3 regions of the Enterobacter vonholyi genome follow, and region 2 is predicted to be linked to each of the others. Evidence: predicted binding sites of a transcription regulator. Region 2 holds the regulator's gene; each other region holds the start of a gene.

Region 1 (2,202 bases), 870 kb from region 2:
ATTTTACCCTGATCTGGCCTGACAACAAAGGAAGAGCTTTTTGAGACAAAGGATCTATATCTCACATGATGATGCTGGCTACCATTAAGGCGATCCGTTATTTCAAGGAAATAAACGCAATGACAAGACGTTACCTGAAAATATTGCTGGTGGGGAGCCTCTTCACCCTTAGCGCCTGTGCACAGCAAACCGAAGTCCGTCAGTTGAAACAGAGCGTCAATACGCTCAATACGGCGATGGACAAGCTGAACAAAGAAACGGTGAAAATCACCCAGCAAAACGCGCTGAATGCCAAATCCAGCAGCGGGGTTTATCTGCTGCCGGGCGCGAATACGCCTGCGCGTCTCAATAGTCAGATCGGCACGCTAAAAATGTCTCTGGTGAATGTGGCAGCGAACGCAGATGGTACTCGCGCAACATTACGCATCCAGGGAGAGTCCAACGATCCGCTGCCAGCCTTCAGCGGCACCGTCGAGTGGGGGCAGATCCAGGGCACAACGGAGAACTACCAGGAGGTGAACGTGAAGAATCAGCTCTTCACCGCCCCGGCCAGTGTTTTAGCACCAAGCGATGTGGATATTCCGCTTCAGTTAAGCGGCGTTACGCCGGAACAGTTAGGCTTTATCCGCATTCACGACATTCAACCCGCCGCGCACTAATCCCCTCCTTTTTAGCGGAGCGCAATGTCACTCCGCTAACATTTACATTTCGTATGGATTGGCAACATAAATGATTGCCGCTACAATCCCGCCCGTTTAAAGTACGCAAACGTGAACGCAATCGATTACGCGTGTGAGAGATATGTGAAACAACACATATTTTTGTGAGCAGGGATTCCTATAATAGGCACCGCAGAAACACGAAATATTTAGAAACGCAATTCGCGCATTTTTCACTCCCGAAAGGGAATTTCAATCAGTGGCATGATTATGAAAAAAACATTACTCGCAGCTGGCGCCGTGCTGGCACTTTCTTCCTCTTTCACTGTTAACGCAGCGGAAAACGATAAACCACAATACCTCTCCGACTGGTGGCACCAGAGCGTTAACGTAGTCGGCAGCTACCACACCCGTTTCGGACCACAGATCCGCAACGATACCTACCTGGAGTACGAAGCATTCGCCAAGAAAGACTGGTTTGATTTCTACGGCTACATGGATGCACCGGTCTTCTTCGGCGGTAACTCTCAGGCAAAAGGTATCTGGAACCACGGTTCTCCGCTGTTCATGGAGATCGAGCCGCGCTTCTCCATCGACAAGCTGACCGGCACCGACCTCAGCTTCGGTCCGTTCAAAGAGTGGTACTTCGCGAACAACTATATCTACGACATGGGCCGCAACGAGTCTGGTCGTCAGAGCACCTGGTATATGGGTCTGGGTACGGACATCGACACCGGCCTGCCAATGAGCCTGTCCCTGAACGTTTACGCGAAATACCAGTGGCAGAACTACGGTGCAGAAAACCAGAATGAGTGGGATGGCTACCGTTTCAAAGTGAAATACTTTGTACCAATCACTCAGCTGTGGGGCGGTAACCTGAGCTACATCGGCTTCACCAACTTCGACTGGGGTTCAGAACTGGGAGATAAGAGCGGTTACGCAGAGAACGGTATTAAACAGCGTACTAACGACTCCATCGCCTCCAGCCACATCCTGGCGCTGAACTACGATCACTGGCACTACTCTGTAGTGGCGCGTTACTGGCACAACGGCGGCCAGTGGAACGACGACGCCGACCTGAATTGGATGAAAGAAAACGTCCGTTCTACCGGTTGGGGTGGTTACCTGGTTGTAGGTTACAACTTCTAATCAGTGTGGGTTTCGCCCGGTGGCGCTACGCTTACCGGGCCTACGACCCAAATGTAGGCCGGGTAAGGCGTAGCCGCCACCCGGCCTTTTACTGCTTCACCTTCCGCAAAAAATCCGCCAGAGACCTGTCCGCGCTCTCGCTAAAACGCCTCTCCGTAGCCACAATATTGAGGCATCGGTCGAGCCGGAAACAGCGATAGTCATCGCGCCGTTCACACCACGCAGCCAGCAGCCAGCGCTCTCCCCAGAAGAATAGCCCCAGCGGCTGAACCTCACGTTTAGACAGCTGTCCGGCTTCATCACGGTAATGCAGCGCCAGCACGCGCTGGGCGGAAATCGCCTGATGAATCATGTCAAAATCGCTGCGGGAGTGGCTTTGCATGCAAAAGTCCGG
Region 2 (2,202 bases):
GCGCGATGAGAAAGGAGAAGCGTCATCAGCGGCGCCCCCACCATCACGCCGATAGCGTAGGCGCTGATCAACATGCCAGCCGCAGGGATCGAGACGTCCACGCCGCGGGCGATGACGGGCAGTAACCCCATCGGGGAGAATTCAGTGGTGCCAATCCCAAAAGCGCCAATCGCCAGGGCCAGCAGGGGAAAATTGATTTTCATGCGTCAACTCCGGATGCCGTGTCATGTGGTGACACAGAACAAAGAAGCGGAAAGCATGACATCAATCACAAAAAATGAGAAGTTAACAAAATGGCAAAAGATTTTTGCCAGAGAAGTAACAATCCGGGGAGTCGGGAGGGAAGGCTCTCCCTCCGCGTAAATCAGTGCAGCGCAGCCGTCAGACCGGCCGCAACAATCAGAGCCAGCACAACAACGGTGGTGAACAGCGAAAACTTAAGATCGGAACTCATCAATTTTTCTCCTTTTAATCCCCACACGAAAAGTGAGCTTGCTCATTTTTGCACAGATTACGTCAAAAATCTTCCTGGATTTATACTGAGAACCACTTTACCTCTTCCCCTTTTCATCAAGATAGGACAAAATTCCACGCTAAATTTATTAGCGTACCGGCCATTGACCCCCTCCTGACGTCCCGTGTCGTTTTCCCGGCGTGCCGCAATTCAAGATTGCGTGATAAGGGTGAGAGAAGGCAAACGTTTACCTTCAAGTTTTTCAGGAGTTTAGGATATGGTCTGGAGTGACATTTAATGGCAACAATTAAAGACGTAGCAAAACGCGCAAACGTTTCCACTACAACCGTATCACATGTAATTAACAAAACCCGCTTTGTGGCGGAAGAGACGCGCAACGCCGTCTGGGCAGCGATCAAGGAGCTGCATTATTCGCCAAGTGCGGTCGCGCGTAGCCTTAAGGTTAATCACACCAAGTCCATTGGATTGCTGGCGACCAGTAGTGAAGCGGCCTATTTTGCCGAGATCATTGAAGCGGTTGAAAAAAACTGCTTCCAGAAAGGCTATACCCTGATTCTGGGCAACGCGTGGAACAGCATTGAAAAACAGCGCGCCTACCTGTCGATGATGGCTCAGAAGCGCGTTGACGGCCTGCTGGTGATGTGTTCCGAGTACCCGGAATCCGTGCTGTCGATGCTCGAAGAGTATCGCCACATCCCCATGGTCGTTATGGACTGGGGCGAAGCGCGTGCAGATTTCACCGACTCCGTTATCGACAATGCCTTTGAAGGCGGTTATATGGCCGGCCGTTACCTGATCGAACGCGGTCACCGCGAGATTGGCGTGATCCCGGGTCCGCTGGAGCGCAACACCGGGGCGGGCCGTCTTGCCGGTTTTATGAAAGCGATGGAAGAAGCGCTGATCACCGTGCCGGAAAACTGGATCGTGCAGGGCGACTTTGAGCCGGAATCAGGCTACCGCGCAATGCAGCAGATCGTTTCCCAGCCGCACCGTCCGACCGCCGTTTTCTGCGGGGGTGACATCATGGCCATGGGCGCGCTCTGCGCCGCCGATGAACTGGGTCTGCGCGTACCGCAGGATATTTCCGTGATCGGGTATGACAACGTGCGTAACGCGCGCTTCTTCACCCCAGCGCTGACCACCATTCACCAGCCGAAAGATTCGCTGGGCGAAACGGCCTTCAATATGCTGCTCGACAGGATCGTCAACAAGCGCGAAGAGTCGCAGTCCATTGAAGTTCACCCGCGCCTGATTGAACGCCGTTCCGTTGCGGACGGTCCGTTCCGCGACTACCGTCGTTAATCCCTTTACGGGGCCAGCTACGCTGGCTCCCGTAACCATTCCCGGTTCAGCGTTTCGCTGTCCCCCAGATAATCCAGCAGCCAGGCCATGGCGGGCGAGACATCATTTTGTTGCCAGGTCAGGCAGCAGGCCGCGTCCGGGAACGGATTTTCCAGCGTCAGTTCAACCCATTCGCCGGTATTGATGCGCGGACGCGCAAAATGAACGGGCACCATCGCGACGCACAGTCCGGCACTGAGGCACGTCGCCGACGATTCCCAGTCCGGAGCCACCACCCGCCGCTGGTTGTCCAGAAGCCAGGTGATACGCTTGGGCAATGAACGGGACGTATCCTCCAGCACCAGCGAGGGCCAGTTGCGCAGCGTATCGTCGCTAAGCGGCCCGTCCATCGCTGCCAGAGGATGATCGCTGGCCACCACGCATTT
Region 3 (2,202 bases), 1.5 Mb from region 2:
CCGCAAAAGCGTGCACGTCGCCGTTTTCGGCCGCATGGAACCAGTTAACCTGCGCCCCGTGGTGTGATCTTGCCAGCGTATCGAGCATCGCCAGCATCGGCGTTTGGCCGACGCCCGCAGAGATCAGCGTGACCGGCGTATTGGTGTCAACGGCCATAAAGAAATCGCCCGCCGGCGCGGCCAGATGCACCACGTCGCCCACGTTAGCTTCGTTGTGCAGCCAGCTGGAAACCTGACCGCCGTCCTCACGCTTCACCGCAATGCGGTAGCCTTTGCCGTTTGGCTTGCGGGTAAGGGAATACTGGCGGATCTCCTGATGCGGGAATCCTTCAGGCTTCAGCCACACGCCCAGATACTGCCCTGGCTGGTAATCGGCCACCGGTTGACCGTCCACCGGCTCAAACTCGAAGCTGGTGATTAAAGCGCTGCGCGGCGTTTTCTCAACGATGCGGAACGCGCGCGTGCCTTTCCAGCCGCCGTTCTTGCTGGCGTTTTCGCTGTAGATCTGCGCTTCACGGTTGATAAACACGTTTGCCAGTACCCCGTAGGCTTTACCCCAGGCGTCCAGCACCTCCTGACCGGGGCTGAACATCTCGTCCAGGGTTGCCAGAAGGTGTCCGCCCACAATGTTGTACTGTTCAGGTTGGATCTGGAAGCTGGTATGTTTCTGCGCGATTTTTTCCACCGCAGGCAGCAATGCTGGCAGGTTTTCAATATTGCTGGCGTAGGCCGCGATGGCGTTGAACAGCGCTTCACGCTGATCGCCGTTACGCTGGTTGCTCATGTTGAAAATTTCTTTGAGCTCCGGGTTGTGCGTGAACATGCGATCGTAGAAATGGGCGGTGAGTTTAGGGCCGGTTTCCACCAGCAGGGGGATGGTGGCCTTTACGGTAGCGATGGTTTGAGCGTCGAGCATAGCTGCTTCCTTCCGATGTGACTTTAATGATGTATTTTAAATGCATCTTATAAAAAATACCCCTGCGTTGTAAATGGTTCTTTGCAAGATGAAAAATATGCATCACAAACCTGAAAAGAAATCCGCTGGAAAGGGCGAGATCTTTATTCCTCAAACCCTTGCGTGGCGGGTAGGGAAACGTTTGCGTAAAATCGTTTGTCAAGACCTGTTATCACAGAACTAATCAGTTATACTGTTGCCCGTCGTCCAACAGGACTGCCTTTTCAGGCCAAAATTTACTTGTTAGCTGAGTCAGGAGATGCGGATGTTAAAGCGTGAAATGAACATTGCCGATTATGATGCCGAACTGTGGCAGGCTATGGAGCAGGAAAAAGTACGTCAGGAAGAGCACATCGAACTGATCGCCTCCGAAAACTACACCAGCCCGCGCGTTATGCAGGCGCAGGGTTCTCAGCTGACCAATAAATACGCTGAAGGTTACCCGGGCAAACGCTATTACGGCGGTTGCGAGTATGTTGATATCGTTGAGCAGCTGGCTATCGACCGTGCGAAAGAACTTTTTGGCGCTGACTACGCAAACGTGCAGCCGCACTCTGGCTCTCAGGCTAACTTCGCGGTCTACACCGCGCTGCTGCAGCCGGGCGATACCGTTCTGGGTATGAACCTGGCGCAGGGCGGCCACCTGACTCACGGCTCCCCGGTTAACTTCTCCGGCAAACTGTACAACATCATCCCTTACGGTATTGATGAGTCCGGTAAAATTGACTACGAAGACATGGCGAAGCAGGCTAAAGAGCACAAGCCGAAGATGATCATCGGTGGCTTCTCTGCTTACTCCGGTATCGTTGACTGGGCAAAAATGCGCGAAATCGCAGACAGCATCGGTGCTTACCTGTTCGTTGACATGGCGCACGTTGCGGGTCTGATCGCCGCAGGCGTTTACCCGAACCCGGTTCCACACGCTCACGTTGTGACCACCACCACCCACAAAACCCTGGCGGGTCCACGCGGTGGCCTGATCCTGGCGAAAGGCGGTGACGAAGAGCTGTACAAAAAACTGAACTCCGCTGTATTCCCAAGCGCGCAGGGTGGCCCGCTGATGCACGTTATCGCGGCAAAAGCGGTAGCGCTGAAAGAAGCGATGGAGCCAGAGTTCAAGGTTTACCAGCAGCAGGTTGCTAAGAACGCCAAAGCGATGGTGGAAGTCTTCCTGAACCGTGGCTACAAAGTGGTATCCGGCGGTACTGAAAACCACCTGTTCCTGTTGGATCTGGTTGATAAAAACC

The links. Region 2 encodes PurR, which represses purine synthesis genes. Its sites were predicted from a motif close to CANGCAAACGTTTGCNTG; they were not measured.
Region 1: the regulator PurR is predicted to act here: its motif matches at 774-791, upstream of AB3N39_RS04655 (nucleoside-specific channel-forming protein Tsx).
Region 3: the regulator PurR is predicted to act here: its motif matches at 1,087-1,104, upstream of glyA (serine hydroxymethyltransferase).

Annotation. Positions count from the first base shown of each region.
Region 1 is NZ_CP162152.1:996,244-998,445, reverse strand. Features, by position in the region: gene AB3N39_RS04660 (DUF3251 domain-containing protein) at 120-659, shown strand; gene AB3N39_RS04655 (nucleoside-specific channel-forming protein Tsx) at 930-1,808, shown strand; gene AB3N39_RS04650 (YafY family protein) at 1,897-2,202, opposite strand, start outside.
Region 2 is NZ_CP162152.1:1,865,810-1,868,011, reverse strand. Features, by position in the region: gene AB3N39_RS08900 (MFS transporter) at 1-203, opposite strand, end outside; gene AB3N39_RS08895 (YnhF family membrane protein) at 365-454, opposite strand; gene purR (HTH-type transcriptional repressor PurR) at 752-1,777, shown strand; gene punR (DNA-binding transcriptional activator PunR) at 1,795-2,202, opposite strand, start outside.
Region 3 is NZ_CP162152.1:3,338,314-3,340,515, reverse strand. Features, by position in the region: gene hmpA (NO-inducible flavohemoprotein) at 1-916, opposite strand, end outside; gene glyA (serine hydroxymethyltransferase) at 1,221-2,202, shown strand, end outside.